Regions from separate parts of the Synechococcus sp. MU1655 genome, predicted to be linked through region 1. Evidence: predicted binding sites of a transcription regulator. Region 1 holds the regulator's gene; each other region holds the start of a gene.
What was found. Region 1 encodes NtcA, which controls nitrogen genes in cyanobacteria. Its sites were predicted from a motif close to GTANCNNNNGNTAC; they were not measured.
Positions count from the first base shown of each region.

Region 2: NCN04_RS05665 (urease accessory protein UreD) is a predicted target of NtcA. The motif match lies at 2,099-2,112, and genes of this name have one in related genera.
Region 3: NCN04_RS01595 (ferredoxin--nitrite reductase) is a predicted target of NtcA. The motif match lies at 3,243-3,256, and genes of this name have one in related genera.
Region 4: queF (preQ(1) synthase) is a predicted target of NtcA. The motif match lies at 2,813-2,826, and genes of this name have one in related genera.

Region 1 covers NZ_JAKUHK010000023.1:4,072-11,444, reverse strand. The annotation lists gene psbH (photosystem II reaction center phosphoprotein PsbH) at 1-202, shown strand, start outside; gene NCN04_RS02265 (TatA/E family twin arginine-targeting protein translocase) at 212-490, shown strand; gene pth (aminoacyl-tRNA hydrolase) at 495-1,118, shown strand; gene NCN04_RS02255 (DUF3146 family protein) at 1,118-1,375, shown strand; gene NCN04_RS02250 (RuvC family protein) at 1,353-1,805, opposite strand; gene NCN04_RS02245 (DUF3084 family protein) at 1,802-2,932, opposite strand; gene ntcA (global nitrogen regulator NtcA) at 2,984-3,718, opposite strand; gene rph (ribonuclease PH) at 3,810-4,535, opposite strand; gene NCN04_RS02230 (cob(I)yrinic acid a,c-diamide adenosyltransferase) at 4,670-5,278, shown strand; gene dcd (dCTP deaminase) at 5,278-5,871, shown strand; gene thyX (FAD-dependent thymidylate synthase) at 5,963-6,688, opposite strand; gene NCN04_RS02215 (thioredoxin domain-containing protein) at 6,723-7,268, opposite strand.
Region 2 covers NZ_JAKUHK010000086.1:283-6,864, reverse strand. The annotation lists partial or broken gene NCN04_RS05685 (transporter substrate-binding protein) at 1-185, opposite strand, end outside; gene ureG (urease accessory protein UreG) at 303-905, opposite strand; gene NCN04_RS05675 (urease accessory protein UreF) at 905-1,573, opposite strand; gene ureE (urease accessory protein UreE) at 1,570-2,037, opposite strand; gene NCN04_RS05665 (urease accessory protein UreD) at 2,147-3,037, shown strand; gene NCN04_RS05660 (urease subunit gamma) at 3,101-3,403, shown strand; gene NCN04_RS05655 (urease subunit beta) at 3,415-3,735, shown strand; gene ureC (urease subunit alpha) at 3,739-5,448, shown strand; gene NCN04_RS05645 (type 1 glutamine amidotransferase) at 5,445-6,218, shown strand; gene NCN04_RS05640 (DUF4278 domain-containing protein) at 6,369-6,530, shown strand.
Region 3 covers NZ_JAKUHK010000015.1:1,004-8,376, forward strand. The annotation lists gene NCN04_RS01585 (HEAT repeat domain-containing protein) at 1-414, opposite strand, end outside; gene NCN04_RS01590 (formate/nitrite transporter family protein) at 426-1,313, opposite strand; gene NCN04_RS01595 (ferredoxin--nitrite reductase) at 1,594-3,135, opposite strand; gene NCN04_RS01600 (hypothetical protein) at 3,358-3,501, opposite strand; gene NCN04_RS01605 (DNA mismatch repair protein MutS) at 3,544-4,230, shown strand; gene cobA (uroporphyrinogen-III C-methyltransferase) at 4,242-5,015, shown strand; gene moaB (molybdenum cofactor biosynthesis protein B) at 5,069-5,596, opposite strand; gene NCN04_RS01620 (MoaD/ThiS family protein) at 5,655-5,909, shown strand; gene NCN04_RS01625 (molybdopterin synthase catalytic subunit) at 5,920-6,351, shown strand; gene NCN04_RS01630 (molybdopterin molybdotransferase MoeA) at 6,361-7,373, opposite strand, start outside.
Region 4 covers NZ_JAKUHK010000029.1:4,291-11,663, reverse strand. The annotation lists gene purB (adenylosuccinate lyase) at 1-928, opposite strand, end outside; gene NCN04_RS02675 (hypothetical protein) at 994-1,257, opposite strand; gene NCN04_RS02670 (TlyA family RNA methyltransferase) at 1,356-2,174, shown strand; gene NCN04_RS02665 (P-II family nitrogen regulator) at 2,163-2,501, opposite strand; gene NCN04_RS02660 (hypothetical protein) at 2,533-2,760, opposite strand; gene queF (preQ(1) synthase) at 2,911-3,321, shown strand; gene NCN04_RS02650 (cytochrome c biogenesis ResB family protein) at 3,293-4,600, opposite strand; gene NCN04_RS02645 (cytochrome c biogenesis CcdA family protein) at 4,605-5,273, opposite strand; gene NCN04_RS02640 (FtsW/RodA/SpoVE family cell cycle protein) at 5,363-6,607, opposite strand; gene NCN04_RS02635 (phycobilisome linker polypeptide) at 6,729-6,929, opposite strand; gene apcB (allophycocyanin subunit beta) at 6,929-7,373, opposite strand, start outside.

The sequences.
Region 1 (7,373 bases):
TCAACGCACCCGTCTGGGAGATCTGCTCCGCCCCCTGAATTCGGAATACGGCAAAGTTGTCCCCGGCTGGGGCACCACACCAGTGATGGGCATTTTTATGGCCCTTTTCCTCGTGTTTTTGTTGATCATTCTTCAGCTGTACAACAAGTCACTGATCCTTGAAGGAATCAATGTCAACTGGAATGGCTTAGGCCTGGGCTGACAACCGAGAATGAATGTTTTCGGCATTGGCCTGCCAGAAATGGCCGTTATCGCGGCGGTCGCTCTCCTTGTGTTCGGCCCAAAACGGCTACCGGAGTTCGGCCGCACCCTTGGTAAAACTCTTAAGGGTTTTCAGTCGGCCTCCAAAGAATTTGAACGCGAAATTAATAAGGCGATGGCTGAGCCCGAACCCATAGCGGATCAGGCCAAGGCTCTTGAAGCACCAGCTGAGACGGTTGTACCCCCAACGGTTGCGCCAAAGACAGAGCCAACTTCTCCTTCCGATTGAGTCGATGAATCGTGGTGATCTCCGCCTAGTGGTGGGGTTGGGGAATCCAGGCAATCGCTATGCCAACACCCGACACAACGTTGGCTTTATGGCTTTGGAACGCCTGGCCTCTCGCGAGGGCGGTGGCTTTCGATCCATGCCCAAGCTCCAAGGTCAGCTCGCTGATTTGGGTTCGGGGGACAAGCGATTGCGATTGTTGATGCCCCAAACCTTCATGAACGACAGCGGTCGCTCGATACGGGCTGCATTGGATTGGTTTGGCTTCGAGCTGCATCAGATTTTGGTCCTCGTCGACGATATGGATCTGCCGCTCGGTCGTTTGCGTTTGCGGGCCCGTGGGTCTGCCGGTGGCCATAACGGCCTCAAAAGCACCATTCAGCATCTCGGAACGCAGGATTTCGCGCGTCTGCGCATTGGAATTGGTGCACCCGGGCAAAACCCCAGTGAGCGCAAGGCAAGAACGGTGTCGCATGTGCTTGGAAGTTTCAGTCGTGACGAGGAGCCCCTGATCGACAAGGTTTTGTTGGAGGTCGTGGATGGTTTGGAGAGGATTCAGCGTCAAGGCCTCGACCTTGCAGGAAATCACCTCAATGGGCTTCAGCTGGCTCCTACCAGCACTGAGGAGTGATGGCAGCGCTACCTGTTACAACCGCCCATCTGCGGGTTCAACGCCAGAGTTTTGCGGATCAATGTTTGGAAGGAGACGTCCAGGCAGGAGGCTTCAATTGGCAGTTCAGTTGGTTTTTTGATCGCGGTGAGTTGAGTGTGGAACCTTCCCTGGGGCGAGCGTTGATTCAAGACGCGCTCCTTCGCTTCCTTGTGAAATCTGACTATGACCTGGAGCCCGGTGGTGATTACACCTTCACCGTGAGGGCCCGTTTCTGAGGGGACCGGGTCCCGGCCATCGCAAAGGCCGTTCTAAGTAATCCTCAAGAATGACGAGCGCTGCGATGGCGTCGAGATCACCAGACGGGATGCGCAGGCCTGAAGGAAGCAAGCGCTTCCAGCCCCGTGCAGGCCACAACTGCCAGTAACGCTCGCGTGCTCGCAGGGTGGTTGCTGTTTCGTCCACGACGTGGACCTTCATGCTGGTGGGAAGTTGTTGTTGCCAGATCGTGCTGCTGGTGCCGTCACCGATCACCAGATCAGCAATCTGAGAGTTCTCCCCCTGATCGTCTTCCATCCAGGCGCGCAGCTGATCAAGGACCTCAGAGCTTGGTATCACCATGCCTTGCAGAACCGTGTTCGTTGAGATGTCTGCAAGGAGCAAGCCGCATTTGCTTCGGCCAGGATCTAAGGCGACGACGCGTGTCATGGACTGAGTCGCAACTGGATGGCGATGGGATCGGCGGTCTCGCTGCGCCGCAAAGCAACCGCTTCGAGCGAAGCGAGACCGCCATTGCGGTCGATCAGCTCTTGGCCCAGCACATTGATGGCATTCACATCGAACTGCAGCCCCTTGCTGAGAGATCCGCGTCGTTGCACCTCGGCCAATGTGGAGGCAAGGAGAAGATTCAGTCGGTTGCGAACGGCTTCAGGGTTGCGCTCATTGCTCGCGAGGGTGGTGCGGGCCAGGATCTCCCCCTCTCTGGTTACCGTGACATTGGGAAGCACTTCCGGGAAGGCATACACAACGGTTTCACCCAGAAGCACATTGGCTGCTGAACGAATGTTCACAACCCAGGTGCCAGGTTTGCGAATCGTTTGTTCCAAGCGTTTGATGTCGGGTCGCGGAACCAGCAGGATCTGACGCTCTACCGGTTGGCCAGGGAGCGCTTGTTGATAGGCCTGAAGATTGGCATCTCGTAGTAACTGATCGATCACCGTTTTTGCCTGATCGGGGCGTTCGAGCTTCAAGGTCACGGTTGCAAGCGGCTGCCCACTGCTGATGGCGACATTTCCGCGACGCAGGGCGAGGAGATTGTCTTCCAGTTGATTGAGTTCTTTCTCGCCACTGCGAATTTGAGAGCGCACGGCTGAGAGCTCCTGTTCGGTGCGTTGAATCTCAATATCTTTCGCATCCACGTCTTGGCTCAATCGCTGTCGCTCTGCCTCCAGGGATCGGGTTTGCTCCTGGAGTGGCTTCAGGGTGCGACGCAGTTCTGCCGCGCGCTGTTGGGCGGTTGTGAGCTCTTTGCCAGCTTGTGTCTGAGCGCGTTTGCTTGTTTTGAGGTCGGCGCGACTGCTCCGCAATTTCGCTTCGAGAGCATTCAGTTCAAACAGGCCCACCCTGAGCTGTCGACTGACCAACAGCAAGAGTCCGAGTGAAAGGGCACTAATCAGGCTGCCCGTTAACACCGTAATCACCACGGCCGTGCGTTTGGGACGCAGTCCAAGCAAGCTCAGTCGAGCTTTCCCCACGCGAGATCCAAGACGGTCTCCCAGGGTTGAGAGCACGCCTCCAAGCACAAGAAGAGCGAGAAGTAGGAACCAGCCGGTCACGGAGAACGAAGGGTCAGAGTTCGGATGGAAGCTCCATCTTCACCTGCATGGTCAGCTGAATCGCTTGGCGAGAGCGATTGGATCGAGAACAGTGATCTTTTTGCGATCGATATCGACAAGGCTGGACGCCTTGAGATCACCCAAGAGACGAGTGATCGTGACGCGTGTGGAGCCGATGGCCTCGGCGATGGCTTGATGTGAGAGGCGAAGGTCGATGGTGATGCCCCGTTGACCAGGCACTCCGAAATCTCGACAGAGCACCAGCAGAAAACTCACCAGCCGAGACGACATGTCCCGATGGGTGAGCGTTTCGATCATCGTTTCGGTCTGGAGAATCCTGCTGGACAGACCTTGCAACAACAGCAATCCCACACTGGTGTCAGCTTCGATGGCCTGCCGCACTGATGTGGCGGGCGCCGTGACCATCTCCACTCTGGTGAAAGCGATCGAGTGATAAAAACGATCAGAGCGATGACCTGTCAATAACGACAGAACGCCAAACAAGCTGTTTTCTCGTAACAAGGCAACGGTGATTTCTTCGCCGGATTCGTACACCCTTGAGAGGCGAACTGCACCGCGACGAATGAGGTACACCTTTTCTGCTGGATCGCCGGGGAAAAAGATGGTTTTCCCCCGTTCCACCATTTCGGAATTGGCTCCATCGAGTCCCCGAATGACGTCTTGAAGAGTGCGGTTGGATGGAACCGCGGGGGTCCCGAAGCTCGAGGCCGCCGGGCGAATTGTTGGTGGTGCATAGCGGCTGAAGCCGCGGCTGACCTCAGCCATGTTCCCAGCGCGTCTTACGAGATGTTATGGATCAGCCAACCCGGCTCGTGTAGCAAGGAACACGAAATGCTGCCTTGTCCTGAAGCGGAGTTCATGTAGCTGAAAGAGCCGCACGTTGATCACCCATGATTTTTTTGAGCCCAGGCTCGGCGAGGTCCAGGAGGGCATTGAGCTGGTGGCGGCTAAAAGGAGCTCCTTCTGCAGTGCCCTGTAGTTCCAGCAATTGTCCCTCTCCGTTCATGACGACATTGAGATCCACGTCGGCATGGCTGTCTTCGCTGTAGTCGAGATCGAGAAGGGGGCGGTCTTGAATCACGCCAACGGAGACAGCTGCCACCTGAGCTTGGACAGGGTTGGTGTTGAGAACCCCTTGTTGAACAAGCCGTTCACAGGCTCGTTGCAGCGCGACCCAAGATCCGCTGATCGCCGCGGTACGGGTGCCGGCATCCGCCTGAATCACATCACAATCAATTCTCAACGTGTTCTCGCCGAGAGCTTCCATGTTGATGGCGGCGCGCAGGCTGCGACCAATCAGGCGCTGAATCTCCTGGGTGCGTCCACTTAATTTGAGCAGCTCTCTGTTTTGACGCTCTGGAGTGGATCCAGGAAGGAGTCGGTATTCGGCACTCAGCCATCCCTGGCCTTGATCTTTGCGCCAGCGAGGGACACCTTCCTGATGGCAAACGCTGCAAAGAACAGCGGTCCGTCCGCTGTGAATGATCACTGAGCTGAGGGCAAATCCCATGGGATCCCAGCTGATCGAGAAGGGGCGAAGATCACCCGGCCGACGTCCGTCATTGCGAGAGGTGTCGGTCATAAGTCCACGGTGCGGAGGTGCTTTGAGCCTGCCAGTTGGCTCGGCACACCATGGATGGTGTCAAAACACTTGTGCATTCAACTTTCACCGCTAGATTCATTCACATCCGGATTTGCCGGACTTCGGCGAATGTGATGACCGTCAGCCTCAGCCCTACCCATCATTCTCGTGAGTCGCGGACTGTTGACCACAGGACTCTCGAGCAAGCAGGGCTAAGGGGATTGCCCTCTGTCGAGGTTCGTCCACCCCTGCATTTGGTGGCTCCAGAAGGGCAGCTTGAGGTGCATACCGCCTCCTTTCGGGGGAGCTTTTCTTGTGTGCTGAGCCAAGCGCTGCGGACTGCAGGCCTGGGTAGCCATGTTTTGATCGCCCAGTTTCTCAAGGGTGGAGTGGGTCAAGGCCCCAAGAGCAGCCTCACCCTGTGCGACAGGCTCAGATGGTTGCGACCTTCCGTGACGGAATGCCTGTCAGATGCTGCTGTGAGCCGCGATGAGGAGGTCAAAGAGGCAGTCCAAGAGGTTTGGCAGATCTGTAAGACCCATCTCTTAGAAGGCACGTTGGACCAACTCGTTCTGGATGAGATTGGATTGGCGATCGAGCTTGGCTATTTAAGCCACGAGGATGTCTTATCGGTGTTGGAGCAAAGGCCTTCCGCGATGGATGTGATCGTGACCGGGCCCGCGATCCCTGCAGAGATGATGGAGATGGCGGATCAAGTGACGGAATTGCGTCGAGGTTTCTAATGCTGAAGAACGATCGCTGGATTACTGATCAGGCTGATGCAGGCATGCTCGAGCCTTTTCAAAATGGATTAGTGCGCCACTTGGATCCGGATCAACGGCAGAGTCCGGTTCTGAGTTTTGGCTGTTCCTCGTACGGCTACGACCTGAGGCTCTCGCCTAAGGAGTTTCTGATCTTTCGCCACGTGCCTGGCACGATCATGAATCCCAAGAGATTCAACCCTGACAATCTTGAATCAACGCCCATTCATCATGATGAGGATGGAGACTATTTCATCCTTCCGGCGCATTCGTATGGCCTCGGTGTTGCCCTCGAAAAGATGCGAGTGCCGCCCAATATCACGGTGATTTGTCTTGGTAAAAGCACCTACGCCCGTTTAGGCATCATTGTGAATACAACTCCAGCGGAAGCTGGCTGGGAGGGACATCTCACCTTGGAATTTAGTAACAGTTCTGGCGCTGACTGTCGCATTTACGCCAGTGAAGGGATCTGTCAGTTGTTGTTTTTTGAAGGTGATCCTTGTGAGACCACCTACAGCGATCGGCAAGGTAAATATCAGCATCAACCCGAGCGCGTCACGCTGGCCAAGGTCTGAATCAGACTGAACTCAACGGGCAATCTGGATTGTTTAACTGTTAAGCAATCCACAAGTTATTTTTGTCTTCAATTTGATTTTTGAAGGTTGCTCAGGGAGCAAGTCGCGCCTTGTGCAATCTTGTTTTTTCGTACCAACTCGCAAATTCTGGGGTCCATGTTTTGAGGTGCGGCCACATCAGGTCGCAGAGCTCGCGGATTTCCTGCTGGGCATCGAGCTTGGCGCGAAGATCCATGAAATGCAGGAAGGCTCTGAGCGTGAAGCTCACCACGAAATGTTGCCTGTAATCAAAGGGGAGGATGCCGCGGGCATGTTCCTCGGCGTAGCCGGCCTGAAGCAATTCCTGATAGCGATCGGCACTGATTTTGCAGTGGTTTAAATCTTTTTTTCGCTCAGCTTCGCTGTAAAGGTATTTCTTGCCCTTGCGGTCGCTGTACTCACCGACGGGGCGCAAATAAAACACCTCTTCGAGATCGAGTTCTCCAAGTGCTGCCCTGCAGATGCGATCGCCTGTGTAGCGCATGGATTGAACATCAAAACTGACGCCCACCCGGTGCGTCCGTGCCTGTTGCATCACGGAATGAGGAAACCAACCCACGTTCAACACAATCTGGGCATGCTCCATGGGTCCGTAATGGCCCCGCTCTCCTGCTAAAAGGCGTTTGACGCAAATTTCGCCGGCTCTGGTCTCATCGGGCCATTGCTCGCGATCGGCGGCCACGAAGCCTTCGCTGTAGTCCTGGTGCATACCCACGTACACGCACTGTTGCGGATTCGGGGTTGCGGCGATCAGGTCAACTCGAAAACGAGAGTCCATGGGTGTCGTCTGCGATGAACTGTTCATGGTTTGTCTAGCTGTGGCTGCGCGGGCCTGGGCTTGAAACCATCTCCGCAGGGGTCACGCTGCTGGTGGAACCAACTCCAGCAAGCTGGGGCAGTGGCTCATTGTTAATCAGTGCAACCGCCAATGATTCCAGCTGGTCTGCTGTTCTCGCCCCAAGCGAGCGGCCGCGCATCACACCGTCAGCTGAAAATAAATTGAGCTGTGGAATCCCCGTGACGTCATACCGGTCGATCAAATCCAACCAGCGTGGGTTGTCAATATTCACCAACACGACATCCAATTGATCGGCGTGCTTCTGTTCCGTTTGAAGCATGGCGGGTGCCATGGCTTGGCAGGCCTCACACCAATCGGCGTAAAACTCCAGCATGGTGGGCCGGGAATTGTTGAGGGCAACCTCAGGATCCAGAGATTGCCTGGCCAGCTGGTCGAGAGGGGCTTCCTGGTTGAGCCCGTTGCGAAGCAGAAATAATCCAGCAGCGAGGACCAGAGCCGTAATCAGCAGCAACCCCTTTTGCAAAGGGGTCAGGGTGGCGGGGGAGGAACTGCCGGTCATGCCGGGAACGTTTGAATGCTTTTACTTTGGCAGGCTGAAGGATGTGTTGTTGCTAGCGTTTAAAAGCCAATTCCGTTGTTGTGATCTGCTTTCTCGCTGATTTCA
Region 2 (6,582 bases), on a different contig from region 1:
TTAAGAGTTGTCTCAGAGATTGCCATCGTTCCACTCAGTGAGTGAAGGATCCCAACTTTGATTTCACCATCGAAATCACCACCTGCACTGTCACTACTGCCGCCACCACCACAAGCAGTGACAGACAGACCCAGCGACGCTGCGGCGATGCCGGCAAATAGACGCTTGGACAACGATGAGCTCATGAGTACCAAAAACAAGAGAAACGACGCTTCAACGTCGGAGTTTGCAAGGTACAGATCAAGAGAAAGATATTCCTGTATCAACAGGAACTTTATTTTAATAAGGAAACCAAATATTTTTCAATTTGGTAGCTGTTGCAACACAAATTCTTCCACGCAATCAAGTCCTTCTTCAGTACGAAGATTGGTAAAGCACCAGGGTCGATTCCTCCGCATCCTTAATGTGTCCTGTTCCATGACTCCGAGGTCAGCACCAACGAAAGAGGCCAGATCGATCTTGTTAATGACTAATAAATCAGACCGTGTAATTCCAGGTCCACCTTTACGAGGAATCTTGTCTCCAGCCGCTACATCAATTACATAGATACAAAGATCGACAAGTTCAGGACTAAAACTGGCCGCAAGATTGTCTCCACCGCTTTCAACCATCACCAGATCAAGTCCAGGAAATTGATGCTCCAGTTCACTCACAGCAGCTCGATTGATGGAGCAGTCTTCTCGTATCGCCGTATGGGGGCACCCCCCGGTTTCAACCCCACGGATACGCTCGGGCTCCAATGCACCTGAGCGCGTGAGGAATTGAGCATCCTCTTGCGTGTAGATGTCATTGGTCACAACTGCTAATTGCAGGCGATCACGCAATCTCCTGCAAAGCGCTTCCACGAGTGCTGTCTTGCCTGAGCCCACCGGACCGGCGACTCCAAGCCTGAGTTTGCTGCTCATCAGCTCCGGAACAAACGTGAATACAACTCAGCATGAGCCAACTGGGCGAGCCCTGCACCAACACCACCACACCAAAGCGCGTGCGGATCTTGATCTTTTAAAACACTCGCCTGATCACGAATCATCGGCAACAGTCGCTGCTGAATCCGTTGGGCCGTGGTGGGACCCAGCGGCACCAAGCGGACCGCCGCACTGAGCTGATTTGCAACCCAGCCATAGAGATAACCCTCAACCATCTCCAGCTCAGAAATCTTCCACGACAGGGCAGCCCAAGCCCAGGCCGCAGGCCACGCCAAAACCAATGGCTGAGGCAATGGATGTCCAAGATCAGCCATCAACTTCAGCAAAGAACCACCCATCTGTCCTTGCTGAGCACGCATCTCAGCCGACTCCCTCAAAGCCAGCAACCACCCATCGAGACTGATCAAGTCACTGGGCATTTCTAACCTTTTTTCCTCCCAGCTTTGAAGCTGAACACGCAACGGGGTTAGCGCCGCAGCCTCCAACCTCAATGCACCCCTCTGAAGCTCAGCTTCAATCCACTGTTGAAGATCGAATTCGTTGATCAAAGAACCATCCTGGATCAAGACTTCAAGACCTTCGGAATAACTAAAAGCACCAACAGGCAAAGCAGGGCTTACCAACTGCAATAACGCAAGCGATGTCATGCGTGCTGATGGGCGATATAAGCACCGCCTTCCGGCATGAATGAACGACAACACCGTGTCAGCTTCAATCCACGACCCTTAAGCATGGTTTCGAGTACGGAGTCATTCAGTAACAACAGCTCATCCTCATGCAACTCAAGTGCCACATGGCGATTCCCTAGGTGATAGGCAGCCTCCAGCAATGCCAGCGGCGTTGCTGCTTCCACCCGCAACAACTCCTCAAGAGCAGCGGTTACCAAAACATGCACCTGCTCATGCGCATCGGTGAGGCGATCACCAGGCATCAAGGCTCGCTCGCGCGGCAGCTGCAACAACACGTCTCGACCACAAGCAGTTCGACGACGTCCACGCAGCACCGTGCGCTGATCCGCGCTCAACGGCAACTCCATCACAGCGAGGGAGCCGTTCGGCCACGGCTCTTCAGACAAGAGGCGATGGTCCAACACGGTCAAGCCAACATCCAAGGGTTCAGACAACCAAAGAGATCACGCCACAAAGACTGCCCAAACAGCACGCCATCATTTGGTAGTCCTTGTTACAGAGCTGAGGAGAGTTGGCGTCGAGCGTGCGTTGATGCAACGACTTGATCCATGGCACGGCACCTGCAACCTGCAGTTTGTTGCGGGCAGCAGTGGCAGTCAATTTCAAGGGGGCTGCACCGCCCCCTTGAAATTAATGCGGGCCGAACGGGGCGAGAACGGGCGTTGCGAGCTGCCACTGCTTCATACCGCTGGTGGCCTTGTGGGGGGAGACCAATTGAGCATCAACCTCGGCTTAAGACCAAACAGTCGCTGCTTACTCACAAGCGTGGCCGCGCAAAAGATCTATGGATCCATAGGTCGAAGCCAGCTCCATCCGCTGGGAACTTGGGCCCGCCAACAGGTCTCGGCAGAGCTTGATGCGGATAGTGATTTGGAATGGCTTCCGCAAGAACTTGTGCTCTATGCCGATGCTTTGTTTGAACAAAACCTCAGCGTCACATTGCCCATGGATGGATCCTTTCTCAGCGCTGAAATTGTGCGTCTCGGACGCACTGCCGCAAACGAAACATTGGGACAGGGATGCTGGAGATCAGACGTTCAAATCCAACGCCAAACGTCTGAGGGAAGGCGTTGGGAACTTGTTGACAGACTCGAAATCAGCGACGACGCGCTGAAGGGGTTCCATGGACTCAATCAACAACCTGTCTTCGGCACCTTGGTTTGGGCTGCACCCTTCCCTCTCCAAACAACCAAGATCAACAACCTCCTCGATGACATTCGCCAAGATCGAAAGGCTCTCGAAGGACAGATGCATTGCGGCGCACTCCCTCAGGGACTGATCGCCCGATACAGCGGCTTCTCCAGTCGAGATGCCCGTTTCTGGTTCAGCAGGATTTGGGCTCGCACCCGTCAAGCGCGAAACCTGGCATCGCCAAAGATTCCCAGGGTCTGGCCTTTACAAGAAAATCCATTGAGGCCATAAGGGTTCACATTGAACATTCCGCTGCTACAGAGCGATAGAAACTAAAAAGAGAGCAAGGTCACCATGCACCTCAGCCCTCAAGAAAAAGACAAGCTGCTGATCGTCACGGCTGCGCTCTTGGCAGAACGTCGTCTCCAGCGCGGCCTCAAGCTCAACCATCCTGAAGCTGTGGCATGGCTCAGTTTCTTGGTTTTAGAAGGAGCACGCGATGGGAAGAATGTGGCCGACCTCATGCAGGAAGGCAGCACATGGTTAAGCCGCGACCAGGTGATGGAGGGCATTCCAGAGTTGGTCGATGAAGTCCAAATCGAGGCTGTATTTCCCGATGGGACCAAGCTCGTGACCCTGCATGACCCCATTCGCTAAGGCTTCTTCTAATGGCACCCCTCATCCCCGGTGAATTGTTACCGGAACCCGGCGAACTTGAACTCAACGCCAACAGAGAGGTCACGACCCTCACCGTTGCCAACAGCGGAGACCGCCCCGTGCAGGTGGGATCCCACTTCCATTTCCAAGAAGCCAATGCAGCCTTGATCTTTGACCGTGACGCTGCACGCGGTCAAAGGCTTGACATCCCAGCCGGTACGGCCATTCGCTTCGAGCCAGGTGACAACCGCGACGTGAGTTTGATCCCGTTTTCTGGAGCACGCCGCGTGGTCGGTTTTAACGGAAACATCAACGGACCCCTCGACGCCTGATTCATGCCCTATCGCATCTCCCGCCAGGCATACGCCGAAACCTATGGGCCAACCACTGGAGACCGCATTCGTTTAGCGGATACCGAACTCATCCTCGAAGTGGAAAAGGACTTCACCACCTACGGCGATGAGGTGAAGTTTGGCGGCGGAAAGGTGATTCGCGATGGCATGGGCCAATCTCAAACCTCCCGGGCTGGAGGAGCCGTTGACACCGTGATCACCAATGCCCTCATCCTTGATTGGTGGGGCATCGTCAAAGCCGATATCGGCCTCAAAGATGGCCGCATCGTTGGCATCGGCAAGGCAGGGAACCCCGACATCCAGGGAGGCGTCAGCATCGTGATCGGGCCAGGCACGGAGGCCATTGCCGGTGAAGGACACATCCTCACGGCAGGTGGCATTGACACCCACATTCACTTCATCTGCCCCCAACAGATTGAAACAGCTCTGGCCAGCGGGGTAACCACACTCATGGGCGGTGGCACGGGACCCGCCACCGGAACCAATGCAACCACCTGCACCCCGGGTGCATTTCACATCAGCCGAATGCTGCAGGCAGCAGAAGGACTTCCCGTGAACCTGGGCTTTTTCGGTAAAGGAAACGCCAGCACTCCAGAAGCCTTGGAGGAACAAGTACGAGCGGGAGCCTGTGGACTAAAGCTTCATGAGGATTGGGGCACCACACCTGCCGCGATCGATGCCTGTCTGTCCGTTGCTGACCACATGGATGTGCAGGTTTGCATCCACACCGACACGCTCAATGAAGCCGGTTTCGTGGAAGACACCATCGCAGCCATCAAGGGACGCACGATTCATACCTTTCATACCGAAGGTGCCGGAGGCGGGCATGCGCCAGACATCATCAAAATCTGCGGAGAAGCGAACGTGCTGCCAAGCAGCACCAACCCAACCAGGCCCTACACCCGCAACACTCTCGAGGAACACCTCGACATGTTGATGGTGTGCCATCACCTTGATCCAAAAATCCCAGAGGACGTGGCCTTTGCAGAATCACGCATCCGCCGCGAAACCATTGCTGCTGAGGATATCCTTCACGACCTCGGCGCCTTCTCGATCATCGCTAGCGACTCCCAAGCAATGGGACGCGTGGGAGAGGTGATCACACGCACCTTCCAAACAGCCCACAAAATGAAGGTTCAACGCGGCGCCTTACCAGAAGACTCAAGCCGAAACGACAACCACCGCCTCAAGCGCTACATCGCCAAAGTGACGATCAATCCGGCAATCGCCCATGGCATCAGCAGTCAGGTGGGTTCCGTGGAAACAGGCAAACTCGCCGACCTCGTGCTTTGGAAACCAGGATTCTTTGGAATACGACCTCAACTCGTTATCAAAGGCGGGTCAATCGTCTGGGCCCAAATGGGGGATGCCAATGCCTCAATCCCCACGCCTGGTCCAGTCCACGGCAGACCGATGTTTGCTGCCTTCGGCAAAGCGCTTGCACCCAGTTGCCTCACCTTCATGAGCGATGCGGCCATGAACGACAACATCCAAAGCAAGCTTGGACTGAAACGCACCTGTATTGCCGTAGAAAATACGCGTGACGTTGGCAAAAGTGATCTGAAGCTCAACTCTGCACTACCAAACATGAGCGTGGATCCACAGACCTATGAGGTGTTCGCCGATGGCGAGCTCCTAACCTGCGAGCCAGCGGAGGAGTTGCCCCTCGCCCAGCGTTATCTGCTGCTGTGACCACCACCCTGTTGGTGATCCAGCACGTTGATCGCGAGGGACCTGACTTAATTGGCACCCTCGCCATCGAGCGGGGAATGACGATCAAAATCCTGCGACCAAACCGAGGCGATACCCTCCCCGATCCCAGCACCTGCCCAAACACAATCGCGTTAGTGCTGGGAGGGCCGATGGGGGTGAACGATCGCCACCGGTCCAACCTGACCTGGCTTCAAAACGAACTTGATTGGCTCGTGGAATGGCACCGACAGAGGAAACCGGTCATCGGCATTTGCCTCGGCGCGCAACTGCTGGCCGTTGCAGCGGGAGGAACCGTTGAACCGCTGCAGGTTGGAGAACCACCCCAACCGCTGCGGGAGGTGGGCATCGGTGCGATCCACTGGGTAATCGATCCGAACGACGATCCCTGGCTACGGGGGCTCCACGTGAGCGAGCCCGTTCTGCATTGGCATGGCGACCGTATTCGCCTACCTGTCGAGGCCAGCCTGCTGGGCTCATCTCTGCACTGCCCGGAGCAACTCTTCCGAATCGGCGACCATGCCGCAGGAGTGCAGTGCCACTGGGAGGTCAGCGCAGAATCACTGAAGCGCTGGATCGCTGAAGACCAGGACTACGTAGTGGGCGCCCTAGGCCGCGATGGGCCTGCCCTACTGAAGCAACAGTGGACCACCATCGGAGCAACGCTTGAACGCCGCGGCCGGATTGCCATGGGTCAAATCCTGACGGACTTGACGAACCAGTTCAACACAGAAAACAAGACTTTTTTATAAGTTTGTATCGAAGCAAGCGCCAAGGATTTGCCAAGAATCAAATACTTTTGCCGTATCAACTGATACGCAGCGTTCACCTCGCTCCCTTACGAGGCGCAGTTCGACTCAGGCCATGGAACGGGGACCTGAGCTTGCTTCGTGGAACTTCTTATGACCACTCTTCTATACCGGGGCCACACCTACCAGCAACACAATGACGCAGCACACCAAGCCAATGTGCAGCTCAACTATTGCCGCAGTGTGAGTGTGTATCCAGCTCATAAGGTAAAAGCCCAGAAAACATCCATTCAACTGACGTACCGCGGTCTCTAATACGTCCGCTGAATCGTCCGGTTCAATATGCGCAGTTCTGACAACTGATCGC
Region 3 (7,373 bases), on a different contig from region 1:
TTTGAAGCTGAGAAGATTTAAACCAGCGAGGCGTTGTGCTTGGCTTGGTAACTGCAAGATATGCTCAAATTGAGTCAGCGTGAGCTCGGAACCCCAGCAACTCAGTGCGTTGAGCAGTAAGGCATCGGGAGTATTGGATTGATTCAGTTGTGCGAGCAGCCAATCTTTTGCTTCAGGTTGATGGCAGAGGCCGGCGGCATGGATGAATTCAGGTTGAATTCCGTGTTGCTTGATCAGAGTCTGGATGATTGGCCAGCCTGTTTCTGCCAACATCCCCAAGCGTTCAGCCACTGCAAAACGGAGTTCATCAGAAAGGCTGGGAGAGAAAATCTCTCCCAGCCAGGTTGGATTCAATGGAATCCTCCGTGCATTGGACAGCCGATCCCAGAGGGTGGCCTCATCTATTGCACTCATGGGGTTTGAAATTAGCGAGCACCAAGTTCGGCGGCAAGTTCACGTTCCAGTTTCTCATCATGCTCTGTAGGTAGAACATCTGAAATTTTGGTGCGGTGGGTGCTGTAAAAGAGCATGCCGATGAATACCATGCCTCCAACAATATTACCTAGCGTAACTGGGAGGAAATTCCAGAAGATTACTTTGTAAAAGGGCACTCCTGATCCAAGAATCGGACCAGCGGTGTGTAGGAATTGATTCACAACAATGTGTTCCATGCCTAATGATTGGAAAGCGGTGATGGGTAACCAGCAAGCCAAGATTTTTCCTGGAACACTTTTGCTCACAAGAGCCATCGTGACACCTAGGCAAACCAACCAGTTGGCAACAACTCCGCGAAGGAATGCTAAAAAGAAGCCCATACTTCCAAGAGCTTCGTACTTTTTCACAACGTTGATCTGATTAAGAGCAACGATTTTCTGAGCAACGAGATCCCAAATCGGTGGCCCAACATTCTCAGCAGCAGCATCCAAGCTGCCACTCGTCAGGCTGATGCCCATGATGATGGCGACCACGAGTGTGCCAATGAAATTACCAATCCACACCCACACCCAATTGCGAAATGTTGCACTCCAGCTGCATTTGCCGGCCCATGTTGCCATCGGCAGCAATGCGAAGTTACCGGTCACCAGCTCCATCCCGAAGAGGACAATGCTTGCAAAACCAAATGGGAATAGGAGAGAACCTACGAATGGCAGTTTTGTCAGGATTCCCACCGTGAGGGCCAGGACCACTGCGAGACCAAGAATGGCTCCGGAGTAAAAACCACGGATCAGCAGGTTTTTAATGCTGACTGTTGCTTTCTTGCCGCCGGCTAAAATCATGCCGTCGACGAGTTCATTAGGTAGGACGTAGTCCATCTGGGACGCTGTTGCACTCATGATTGGGTGTTTAGTAGATGAAAGGGAATCAACCGCTGACGCGATTCATGAAGCGTGAGAAAAAATCTTGATTCTGTGGTGCTACAGAAATTGGTGCTTTATCTTCCCCACTTGCGCTAAGCCAGTTAACAAAACGCGATAGGAAATCAACTTTGAAAGCCATTGTGAAATAAGCCGATGTGAAGATTGCTGAAACGTTGAACCATGGCTTCAAAACAAAGCGCCACGGTTTCCTGAAAGGAGTAGCGATTTAGTGCGATTAAGCCCGAGGTTTTGCTCCGAATTGTTCAATCAGAACCTGTTTAAGAACATTTTGAATGTCTTCTGCAGGAATAGCCTTTTGCTGAATTTCGCCGATCTGTGGGTTTTCGCCTTGCGATCCTCCAATGCTCAGCGTGTAGCCCTCACCCATTTCGCCCTTACTGTTTTTCGCTTTGGTGCCTGTCAGACCAATCGCACCCATGAAGGCTTGCCCACAGGTATTGGGGCATCCGGTCCAATGGATCTTGAGCTCTTCGGGCAGTTCGAGTTCTGCATCGAGTCGCTTAGCAGCAGCAATCGCTTGATCTTTGGTGTTGGTGAGACCAAAACTGCAGTAGGTGTTGCCTGTGCAGGAGACGGTTCCCGCTGCGATGGCACCTGGCTCAAGAGGGAAGCGCTGTAGCAAAGGATCGGCTTTGAAGCGGTCCAGCTTGGCTGTTGAAAGCCCCACGATGATGACGTTCTGGTCTTCTGTTAGGCGAATTTCTCCAGTTCCGTATTCCAGGCTCGCTGTGGCTAAATCGTGAAGGTCTGTTGCGGTGAGTCGTCCAACACTGACGTGGAGACCTGCGAAGAATTCATCTTTATTCTTTTGGGGATGGATGCCGTAGTGAGATCGCGGTGTGGAGTTAAAAATTGAACCCGGATCTTCTGTGAGTGGACCAAAGAGGACCTCAACTTCATTCCTAAATGCGTCAATGCCAAGCTCGTCGAGATACATGCGAAAGCGTCCCTTGGGGCGCTTGTTTCGTTCGCCGTTGTCACGCCATAAGCGAATGACGCAATCTGTCATTTTACAAATTTCATCCTGCTTTACCCAGGCATTCAGGGGAATGGCATACGCGTTCATTTGGGAGGAAAGAATTCCGCCGATCCAAACACCGAAACCCATCACACCATCGCGTTCAACGGGGTGAAAGACGATGTCGTTGTGAAGTAAGAAATTATCTTTGGCGCCAGCAACAGCAGTATTCCATTTGCGAGGAAGATTGGAAAACTCTGGATTGCCTTGGCAATTATTGGTTAGAAAGTTATGTAGTTCGGTTGTGAAGGGACGAGTGTCGATGATTTCGTTCGGATCAATTCCTGCTAAGGGATTTCCAGTGACATTTCTGGGGTTGTCAAATCCTGATTGAATTGAACTGAGACCAACGGCCTTCAAGCGTTTTATAATATCGGGGAGATCGTCAAGTAATACTCCTCGAAGTTGCAAGTTCTGTCGTGTTGTGATATCGCAGCTTCCATTTTCGCCGTAACGTTCAACAATGGAAGCGACAACGCGGATCTGTTCGTTGCTGAGCACACCATTGGGTACTCGCAGGCGAAGCATGAATTTTCCTGGAGTTTTTGGCCGCCAGAACATCCCATACCATTTGAGGCGGAGCTGAAGATCGGTTTCATCAACCTCTTCCCAGCCAATTCTTGCAAACTCTTCTAATTCACTTCCAACAAGAAGGCCATCTTTAGAGGCTTTGTTTTGCTCAATTTTATTGAGCTTCTTGTTTTCTAGGAATGGTCTTGTTGGGATTTGAATGCTCATAGCGCTGATGCTTGATACGGGAATTCGTCTGTAAGCGACATTTCCAGCACATCAGAGAAAAATCCGTGCTGCAAAGTGTTTATAGCGATCGATGGGGTAGTGTTTCGGTATCGGTTGGAACCAAATTGGCGGCTCCTGACTTGAAATATTGTTTGATTGGCTACATGCAAGTGCTTTGATTTCTGGCTCTATAGATTTGAATTTCAGAAGCAGAAGATTGCATCAGTATTGGCGGCCGATTTCTCCGATCCAGCGAACAGCCCCCTGGCGGATCATGGACCAAACCCTTGCCATGGCAGCTAAGTCGCGATCGAAATCATTCTTGAACCGCTGCGATGCTCGGTTGTTGCGAACGCTTGATTGCATGGGGGCGCGAGAATGCCCTCTGCGGTAGTAAGTCATGCATGCATGAACGGAAACCACCTGACTACATCAGTTCAAGGGGCTTTTGATCCGTGGCCGTTGTTACGGAAACGGGGCGAATCAGGGGGTGCAACTGCCCTTCGTCTGGTGGTCCACGGCCGTTCTGGTGGCCTCGTTCCCCCTTGTGTGCGGGAGATTTCGGTGGCTGTTGCTGAGTGCCGAGCGGCCCCAGTTGAATTGGAGGTGCTCACCGCAGAGGTTCCGACGGCAGCGCAGTGTGACTCACAATGGCTGGTGCCCCTTCTCTTGCTTCCTGGCAGTCATGCCAGAAGCGATGTGCCTCTGATTCGTGACCGCTTGAGGAGCGAGGGCGTTGTGGTGAAGCCTCTTCCCTTTCTTGGTTCCTGGGAGTGTTGGTGGGTGCTGATGTCCCGTTGGATTGAGGTTGTTGTTGCTCAAAATCGATCTCTGGCACTCGTTCACCATCCATTGAGGCCAGGGCTCTCTGATCGCTTTTTGATTTCAGTGCAACGTCGCTTCGGCTTACCTGTGGTGGCCTTTGATGTCTGGGACCAGTTTGCTAAGAATCAACCCAACATGGTTCCATTGCCGCTCTCGCTGGCTCCCAACCGGATGTCGGAGGCGTTGGGTCAGGCTGGTGGGCTGCCATCCCTCTTAGAAGTTCCCGAGCTTCGTCAGGGTCTTATTCATTGTCTAGCTGCATTGCCGTGATTGACTCGACCATGACAGGAACTGTGTATCTCGTCGGTGCTGGACCAGGAGATCCCGACCTTCTCACCGTGAAGGCTCATCGTCTACTGCGATGTTGTGATGCTCTCGTCTACGACTCCCTGGTTCCAAGCGAGGTCCTGAATCTCGTTCCAGACACTTGTGAACGTCATTTTGTCGGCAAACGTCGCGGACACCACTCCGTGCCTCAGCCCAGTACCAACTCGGTGTTGGTGGCCTTGGGTCAGCGCTATCAAACGGTGGTTCGCTTAAAAGGTGGAGATCCTTTCCTGTTTGGTCGTGGTGGAGAGGAGGCCGCTCATCTGGTGTCCCATGGCATTGCGGTTGAGGTGGTTCCTGGTGTCACGGCCGGGATTGCCGCTCCGGCGTATGCCGGAATTCCGGTCACGCATCGTCGAGCAGGCTCGTCGGTCACCTTCGTAACGGGTCATGAGGAGATTGACAAACGTCGCCCATCCGTGAATTGGCGTGCGTTAGCTACCGCGAGTGATGGTTTAGTGATTTATATGGGTTTGCATAACCTTCCACGGATTGCCGAGGAATTAATCGCCGGTGGTTTAGATGGAGATACTCCTGTGGCTGTCGTTCAGCAGGGCACGGTTGCTGGTCAGCGTTGCTTGAAGGCACCCTTGCGGGAGGTGGCAGAAGCCACCCGAACAGAAAAATTTGCATCGCCTTCCATCGTTGTCGTGGGAGATGTGGTGAACCAGCAAGTCACTGCTTGCTCACCTGAGCCCGCTGCGGTCACGATGCCGATTCCATTTTGAAGTCCGTTCCTTTTGCCGCAGCGATGATTCAGACCAGTCCGAGTCTTATTCACCTAATCAGGATTGAGCTTGGGTGTCCAAGATGTTTCTCGTAATCGCGGCAGAAGTTGCACAAGGTTGCAAGGACGGGTGTTCGCGTCCAATTGGCTGGAGATAATTCGATCCCAAGCTGTTTGAACAGCATCTAAAGAACCGGGAAGAACGAAAACGATGGTGCCGTTGGCGACGCCAGCAAGGCAACGACTTTGAAGAGTGCTGGTGCCAATGCTTTCGTAGGACAGAACGCGGAACAGTTCTCCGAAACCGTCGATGGTTTTGTCGAGTAAGGGAGCGATGGCTTCCGGGGTCCCATCACGACCTGTGAGCCCAGTCCCGCCGCTGGTGATCACCACATCAATGGTTGGGTTGGCGATCCATTGACTCAGCTCAGATCGAATGAGGTAACGATCATCAGGGCAGATTTTTCGATCACTCAGTTGATGACCTGCCGTTGCCAGGCGTTGTGCCAGTGCGTCGCCGCTGCTGTCTTCCGCCCTTGTGCGTCGGTCGGAAATGGTGAGAAGAGCAATGGAGAGGGTCAGTTCAGGATCATGCGCCTGTTCTGACGCTAAAACCAAACAGTGCTCGAGATTGTCCACTATGACGAAATCTCAGGAGAGATCCATCCACGTGTTGTTGTTTGCCTCTCTTCGCGACCAAGCGGGCTGGGCTGAACAATTGCTGACGCTCCCTGACAGAGAGGTTGTTACCGCTGAAGATATCTGGACTCAGTTGCACCTTGGTCCTCGACCTGCAGCGGTGCAAATTGCGATTAATCAGCAGTTGGTGGCTCCGATGACGTCGGTGCATTCCGGGGATGAAATCGCGTTTCTTCCACCATTTACGGGAGGTTAAAGGGGGTTTGATGCAAGAGAAGATCACGGTCCAAATACACAGCCAAATCTTTGATCCTTGGATTCACTTGGCTGCCTGGTCGTCTCAGACTGCGGCGTTAGCCACATTTGTGGGTCGTGTGCGTGATGTTGCGCAGGATGGAAGACCTTTGGACGCGTTTGAGCTCACGCACTATCCAAAAATGTGTGAGGGAGTCATCCGTCAGAACGCACAACGGTTGTTGATTGATCACGGTGCCAACTCAGCTCTTGTGCTTCATCGGGTGGGTCGCATGCTGCCCTCGGAGGTGATTGTGCTAGTGGCTGTTGAGGCTGATCGCCGTGGCCCTGCTCAGCGTTGTTGCATGGATTTGCTGGAGGCGATTAAGCATCAGGCTCCTTTCTGGAAAAGAGAATGGAGGAATGGGCAGGGCACATGGCTCAGCGGCAATACACCGCTTTGAATGCATGTACTAGAGGAGGCGTGTTCGGATCAGTTGCGCCCAAAGACTCTCGCCCACTTCCAACCCTCCTGTTTCTGCGGGAATCTCCAGCAAAAGATCGCTGTTAAGCAGGGAGCCAATGCGGGATGAGGCTTGTGAATCGCTCACTCGCGCCATGAGCTCTCCGCTCGCATCGACCTCCAATTGAGCGCGGGCGAGTTCGGGGCGGCCTGGCCGGCGAGCCAAAGCGTTGGCCAGTTTGACTTTGACGCGCGGAAATAAGTCAGGCTCTTCTTGACCTTCCAGCAACTGCAAGGCGGGCCAGAGCAGCTGTAGGGCGGTGATTGCTGCAGCGACAGGGTTTCCAGGGAGGCCAAAGAAAGGCACGTTGCCTTCTCGGCTGTTGATGTGCCCGAAAGCGAAGGGGCGTCCTGGCTTCAGAAACAGTTTCCAGAAACTAACTTGCCCCAATTCGTTGACGAGCTCCCGGATCCAGTCAGTGTCACCAGCGGAAATTCCCCCTGTGCTCACCACAACATCACAGGTTTTGCTGAGCTCAGCTAGCGCGCGCCGCAAAGCTTCTGGTTGATCGGGAACCACGCACCGTGAATGCACGACCTGGTGAAGGCTGTTCAGGATCGCCTCAAGCAGGGTGCCATTGCTCTCCCATATGGCCCCAGCTCGTCGCTCTAGCCCGGCTGGCACGAGCTCATCGCCGCTGATCAGGAGGCCAATGCGAGGTTTTTGATGGACCTGAAGCGTGGCTACACCGCAACCTGCTAAGCGTCCAAGCTGGGAAGGCGTTAAGCGTTGGCCATGATTTATCAATAGATCACCGGTTTTGCATTCTTCGTCTTCGGCTCTGATCCAGGGTTGATCCGAAACTTCAACAGCCAAGGTCAGTTGCGTTTGGCTGGTCTCCGCACATTCTTGTGGCAAGACCCAGCCTGCTCCTTCTGGGAGGGGGGCTCCGGTCAAGATACGGATGGCTTCACCAGCGTTTAAGCCCCGATCAAAAGGAGAGCCAGGAGCTGATCGGCCTT
Region 4 (7,373 bases), on a different contig from region 1:
GTTCCGTTGAACTGTGGCTGATGTCACGTTCGTGCCAGAGAGCCACGTTTTCCAGAGCCGCCACCACATAGCTACGCAGCACGCGCGCTAATCCGCTGATGCGCTCGCTGCGAATCGGGTTGCGTTTATGGGGCATGGCCGAGCTTCCTTTCTGTCCCTTGGCGAAGCTTTCTTCGACCTCAAGAACATCAGTGCGCTGCAGGTTGCGAATCTCGGTCGCGAAGCGATCGAGCGAGGCTCCAACCAGGGCGAGGATTTGTACGTAGTCGGCATGGCGATCGCGGGAGATCACTTGAGTGCTTGCCGTGTCGGGACTGAGGCCGAGAATCTCGCAGGTGAGCTTTTCCACCTCTGGGTCCGTATTGGCGTAGGTGCCCATGGCCCCGCTTACTTGGCCTACGGCTACATCACGCTCTAGGCGAGCCAGACGCTCACTATTGCGGCGGGTTTCGGCCAACCAGCCAGCCAACTTGAAGCCAAAGGTGATCGGTTCTCCATGGATCGCGTGAGAACGGCCGATCATCACGGTGGCTTTGTGTGCGGCCGCCAGCTTGGCAATCGCGTCGTCCAAGGCAGCCAACTCCTGGCGCAGAAGAACGACTGAGGCTTTCAACTGCAGCGCCAGGCCTGTATCAAGAACGTCGCTACTGGTCATGCCGACGTGGATGTACCGTCCTGCATCGCCAACGTGCTCATTCACATTGGTCAAGAAAGCGATCACGTCGTGACGGACCTCGGCCTCGATCTCAAGGATCCGCTCCGGTTCAAACGCCGACTGTTCGCGAATCGTTTGCATCGCATCCTGTGGGACACGACCAAGCCTGCAGTTGGCCTCACAGGCAGCAACCTCAACATCCAGCCAACTTTGGTATTTGGCACGGTCTGTCCAGATCTCGCCCATCTCGGGCAGGGTGTATCTCTCGATCAAGGGCCAGCGCGTGGCGACAACTCAACCAATGTATGGCGCTGAAGGCTTGGACATTGCGATTAGCTCTAAGCCGATGTGAGGCGGCGATGCTCAACTTCCCACTGAACGTTCTGTCCCCAGGCTTGCTGACGCACCCAGCAGAGGCCCCCACGACATTCAATGACTTGAAAGGGAGGGAGATCTTGGGGGTGATTGTCGAGCGTGACAAAAGACCCAGGGGCCAGTAGCTCAAGTACGCGGTTCGACGCCTCGCTGGACTTGCGACAAAATTTGGCTCGAAGGGACTGGCGGCGTCCGCTTTTGATGTTGAAGACGTTGTTGGCTGACACGGACTTGCGTGCGGCTTGCGAAGATCTTCAGGGAGGTCTGCGGAACTCCGGGTGGAACTCCGGTATTTGTTTCGGTTTCACGGTGCTTTTATGTCGAAATGGTTCGTAAACAGCGTTTAGATCTCCACATGCTGACGTTGGGGTTGGCTGCATCCCGTCAGCAAGCGCAACAGCTCATCCGCGCCGGCAAGGTCAGAGATCATCGGGGGCAGCTGCTCGACAAGCCAGGTCAAACCGTTTTGATCGATCTCGAATTGATTGTGGAGCAGCCTCCTCGGTTTGTGTCTAGAGGTGGTGAAAAGTTGCTGGCAGCGTTGGAGGCTTTCCCTGTCTCGGTGGAGGGGCGCACCTGTCTTGACGGAGGGATTTCGACGGGTGGCTTCACCGATTGCTTGCTGCAACACGGAGCTCGTCGGGTTTATGGCATCGACGTTGGCTATGGCCAGACGGCCTGGAGTTTGCGCATTGATGAACGCGTTGTCCTTAAAGAGCGCACCAATTTGCGCCGACTGACCGCAACTGAGCTCTATGGGCCTGAAGACGACCTCCCCACTCTGGCTGTTGCAGATGTGTCGTTTATTTCCTTGTCTCTTGTCCTTCCAGCTATTCGCGCCTTGCTGGAACCGCGGGGGAGCGAAGCATTGGTGTTGGTGAAGCCTCAGTTTGAAGTGGGTCGCGATCGGGTAGGTAAAGGCGGGGTGGTGCGAGATGGCTTGGCTCACAGGGATGCGATTGCCTCAGTGATCGATTCCGCACACTCCCTGGGCTGGAACGCCCTGGGAGTTGTGGGATCGCCGATAACAGGTCCCGCCGGCAACCACGAATATCTGTTGTGGTTAAGCGAGCTTGAGCCACATCAGATTTCTGATGAAAAGATTCGAGAGGTGATTCAGGACACCCTGAGATCAGAGGGCTGAACTGTCACGATCGCCGGTGCGAATCCGTACGACGGTGTCGACAGAAGAAACAAAAATCTTGCCGTCGCCGATTTCTCCCGTTTTTGCTGCTTCCGCAATGGCGTTAATCACAGCTTCAACGCGGTCATCGTCGATCACAACGTCAACTTTCAGCTTCTGCAGAAATTCAACAGTGAATTCAGAACCGCGATATCGCTCTACTTGCCCCTTCTGACGACCGAATCCGCGCACTTCGCTCACGGTCATGCCCACGATGCCGGCATTAACCAAAGCTAATTTGACGTCCTCAAGTTTGAAGGGACGGATGACGGCTTCGACCTTTTTCATGGATTGTTGAGTGATCGTTCTCTTGAGTGTGTCAGGAATTGAGCTGAGATGACAGGGCCGGGAGAGGAGAAAGGTTCAATCCGGCGTTTGAGGCATCCTTGATCAACTCATCGACATTCGACTGACTCACCGTGGCAAGGCCCTCAGCGAGTAGCTCCCAATGGGACTTTTCGAAGTGAGTTTGAAGCCACAACATGCCGTGAACGCTCTCAGGCTGTAGACGGAGAGCCTGTCCCTCGGTAATCAGACTGAGATCCATTGCAAGCAAGTCCAACACCCCCCTATTAGGCCTGCATTCCTGTTTATAGGTTGTACGTGTTGATACCAAATCAAGCAGCGCTGAGCTCCACTCAACAGTTTTGGAGGGCTGGCTTTAGGGTCGGGCGCTGGAGTTTTCCGTATTCGTTCGATGAACAATCCCGGCACTGAGCTCACCAAAACTCCGCTGTATGGCGAAAGAGCTATTGCAAATGCGGAGTTGATCTGTTTCGACAACCCAAGGCCAGGGCGCCCCTATGAGGTGTCGATCGAATTGCCTGAATTTACTTGCCTTTGCCCCTTTTCTGGTTATCCGGACTTCGCGGTATTGCGCTTGATTTATCAGCCCGGACCGCGAGTGGTCGAGCTGAAAGCGATCAAGTTGTATATCAATCACTTTCGCAACACTTCGATCTCCCATGAAGAGGTGGCGAACAAAATTCTTGATGATTTAGTCGCGGCCTGTGCCCCCGTTTGGATGCAGCTCGAAGCTGATTTCAACCCTCGTGGCAATGTTCATACGGTTGTAAGAGTCAGTCACGGGACCCGTCAATCCTGCTGATCAGGATTGGCAATTCGGCCGCAAAGCCAGCGAGATTTCGATTGCAAAGTCCGCCAATGTGCAGCTGTCTGTTGGATGGCTGAAATGGTGGCGGGTCGAGTACGGCCCAGAGCTGTCGGGTTGCGATCAAGCTGAGGCCTCCGCCAAGCAGTGTGATCGCGAAACCTGCATAAACGAGAGGGACACCTGGGTCACGCTTAAGGAGCAGTCCGCTGGCAGGCATGATGTCGGCCACTCTCAGGGGCAGTCCTTTGATTTCAGTGGATGCCCCGCCAGGTCGCAGGTTGCCCAGCAGAGATCCGTCTGCATCGAACACCTGAACAGGGCCCTGTTCACTGCTTGTGCTCATCAGCACAGGTTCGGATCCGTCTGGCCGTGTGGGAAGCACCAGACCCCAAATTTGTTCCCCGAGCTCGGGAAAACTACGGAGAGGTAATTGCAGTTCAGGACTCTTGCCGATCTGCACGGTGATCGCAGCTAGCGACCAATCCGCTTGATAAACAGTCATCCCTCGATAGCGGAGCGGATGATTCACGCTGATCATGCGCTGCTCTGAAGGCCCTCCTGGAGGATCAAGTCTCAGGGTTGATCGGAATTGTTCGGTGCGTCCCGCCGGATCACGCTCAATCGCGAAGCGTTCGAGGGTGAGCGAAAGCCGGTTGTTGCCAGATGGGTCAAGCAGGTCGAGAGCTCGGCCGGGCGCAAGGAAGCGTTCCAAGCGGTTTCCAGAAAGTGCTCCCCATGCAGCACCGATTAGCAGCAGCACCAAGCCGGTGTGGACCAATAAGGGGCCAACCTTGCCAATCACGCCACGCCGCGCCGCGAGGCGAGCCTCTTGCCTTTGGACCTGCCAGCCTTGCTTTTGGAGTTGCTCACTCAGTGTGTCTAAGGCCGACTCACCGTTGGAACAGTGAATTGATTCGGCCAACGCCAACTTGCTCAGTTGTCTGGGTTGGCGGTAGTCAATCCAGCGCATCGTGGCGAGTAGTGCTGGCCATTGACGACGCCAGCTGCACAAGATCAAGGCCAATCCCAGCCAAGCCAAAAGGCTTAAAAACCACACGCTGGAATAGATGCTGTCCAACTGCAGTTGCAACATCTGTTCGCCATTGATCATTCCCAGCCATGGGTCTGCATTGAATCGCTCGAGATACAAATCAGGCGCTTCGTTCTGGGGAAGAATGGTCCCAAGGGCGCTTGCTCCCGCAATCAGCAGAAGGAGCAGGATCGCTAATCGAAGATCCGAAAGCAGGGCAAAGAGTCGGCGCAGTGCAGGCATCAGATCAGGTCAATCTCGCTAACAAGGTGAGCGTGCCTGTGGCAAACAGGATCACCCCACTGATGGGAGGAACCCAGCGGCCGATGGGCCGTAACGCCAGCAACCGTGGTAGTGAGGCTGCCAAGTTGCCTGCAAGGAGGAGAGGTAGGACTTGACCAATCCCGAAGCTTGTGAGCATCAGCACCCCGAGGAGGGGACGTCCCGTGCTTGCAATCCAGCCAAGTAGCACAGCCAGTACCGGAGTTGTGCAGGGTGAAGCAGCGAGACCAAACGCTAATCCGGCCGCAACAGGGGCTAGCGGAGCGGGCACCTTGCTTGTCCAACGCATGGGGTCTGGCCCTGCGGGAAGGGGGATTCGAACCACGCCGAGAAGATTGAGCCCCATCACCATTGCTAGGACCGCAACAAGGGTTGGTACCAAACCAGGAACTTGACCGTAGATGCGGCCCAGCAATCCACTCAGGCTTCCAAGCACAACCAGGGCTCCCACGATGCCAGCGCAAAAGGAAAGACTGCGTTGCCAAGGTTTTTGCTTGTTCTCGAAGCCGGCTAGGTACGCGAGGGTGACAGGTAGCAAAGAGAGGGAACAGGGGCCCAGGCTCGTTAAAGCTCCTCCTGCAAAGACAAGAGCCACAGTGATTGGACCAGGCTGCTGTAGCGCATGGTTGAGCAGTTGCTCGCTGTTGCGGGCAAGGTCGGACAGTGCCAGCTCGAATGAGGAAATGGTTGTACCGGTGCGACCGGGATCAATTCAAGTTCACCTTATCCACCGCGCTGTTGCTCGCGGAGGCTGCGACCACCGATTAAGCCTGTGGATTCGAGTGAGCATCGGATTAATAAGCCAATAATCACCATGCTGGAGAGCAATGAATTTCCTCCGTAGCTGACCAGAGGAAGGGGGAGGCCTGTTGTGGGCATGGCTCCGGAGGCCACGGCAATATTCATCAGTGACTGTCCTACGAGAAGGGTTGAACAGCCAATGGCGGTAAGCCTTGCCTGGTTGCTTCGGCAGCGCAAAGCAACACGAAGCCCCAAGAAGCCCATCAGCATCAAAAACACCAGCAACATCACAGACCCCACGAAACCGAACTCTTCGGCATAGACAGCGAAGATGAAATCTGTGCTTTGGATGGGCAGATATTGCAGTTTCTGGGTTGATAGGCCGAATCCCTGCCCAAAAATCCCACCTGATCCAATCGCGAGCAGGCTTTGAATGAGTTGATATCCATCACCCTGGGGATCATTCCAAGGATTCAGAAACGAGATCACCCTGATGCGTTGGTATTCATTAATCAGGATGCTGCTGATTCCGAGCATGCCTCCAGCTAGTGCGGTCCCAAACAGTTGAAGCAAGGGAAGCCCTGCAGAGAATGCCATTAACCAGATCAACAGACCGATCAGTGATGCTGTACTGAGATTCGGCTGTTTGAGGATCAGCAGAACGAGGATGGCGAAGCTTGATAGCCAGAGCAGCTTTTGATCGAGTGCGTTCCGCTTCCAATGGGCGAAGAGATTGGCAGCCTGAAGAACCACAAACGGTTTAATCAACTCTGATGGTTGGATCTGGATAGGACCAATCACCAGCCACCGACTTGCTCCATTCACCGTGGTGCCCATCACCAAGGTGGCAGCCACCATCAGACAGCCGATCCAGAGACCAGGGCCGGCGATTTTGAGCCAACGTCTCAGTGTTGTGGACGCAACGAACGTCATCAGGCTCCAGCTAGCCACCATCCAGACCAGTTGGCGTTTGAGGTAGTAAGCCCCTTCTCCCTGTTCGCGAGCAGCAACCCACCAGCTCGCCGATGCCAAGACCAATAATCCAGCAACACACCAGATGGCAGTGAGACTCAGGAGCAGCCTTGCCTCTGTTGGCCAAAGAGACCAATTGAGAGGTAACAAACGTTGCCAGAATCCATGCGGATTGGATGCTGAATCCTTAGGGCTTTTAAGAGCCCCCTTCCGCGTGGGTCGGCTCCTTCTGGAGGTCACGCTGGTGTCGCTCAAGAGATCTAGAGATGAAGAGTCCGGCTTCTATTGAGCCGCCCTCTGAACGTTTTGCCAAGCCAAAACAATAAAAAACCCGACCTAGGCCGGGTTGATGTGATGCATTGAAACGCGTTGGTGATTAATTCCCAACGTTGACCTGAAGGCCACCTGTACAAAGTTCAACTTTGATGATGCGGCCACCTTGCTTCTGGATTCGCTGTTGTTCAGCGAACCAGCTCTCGTAGGGAACCCACTTGGTGAAAAAAGTGTTCTGCAACTCTCGCTGCGAACGGACCTTCTCAGGTGAGGGGATGCAGGCTGTGACCTTGAAGAGACGCATCAGTTGCCGAGTCCAGAACAGATGTAGTCGAAGTAGACACCCATCTCTTTTCCAGCATCAGGGCCGACCAGGGAAGCGGTGACTTCTTTCATGGCTTGGATGGCCTGGACGGTTGCGCCGATCGGCACTCCCAAGGAGTTGTAGGTCTCTTTGAGGCCGTTCAGAACACGCTCATCAAGGATGGAGGTGTCACCAGCGAGCATCGCGTAGGTGGAATAGCGCAAGTAGTAATCCAGGTCGCGGATGCAAGCTGCGTAGCGACGCGTGGTGTACATGTTGCCGCCTGGACGTGTGATGTCCGAGTACAGCAGGGATTTGGCTACAGCTTCTTTAATGATTGAAGAAGCATTGGCACTGATCGTTGCTGCAGCTTTCACTCTCAGCTCACCACTGGTGAAATACTGCTCGAGGCTGGTCATGGACGTGGTGTCCAAATACAAGCCT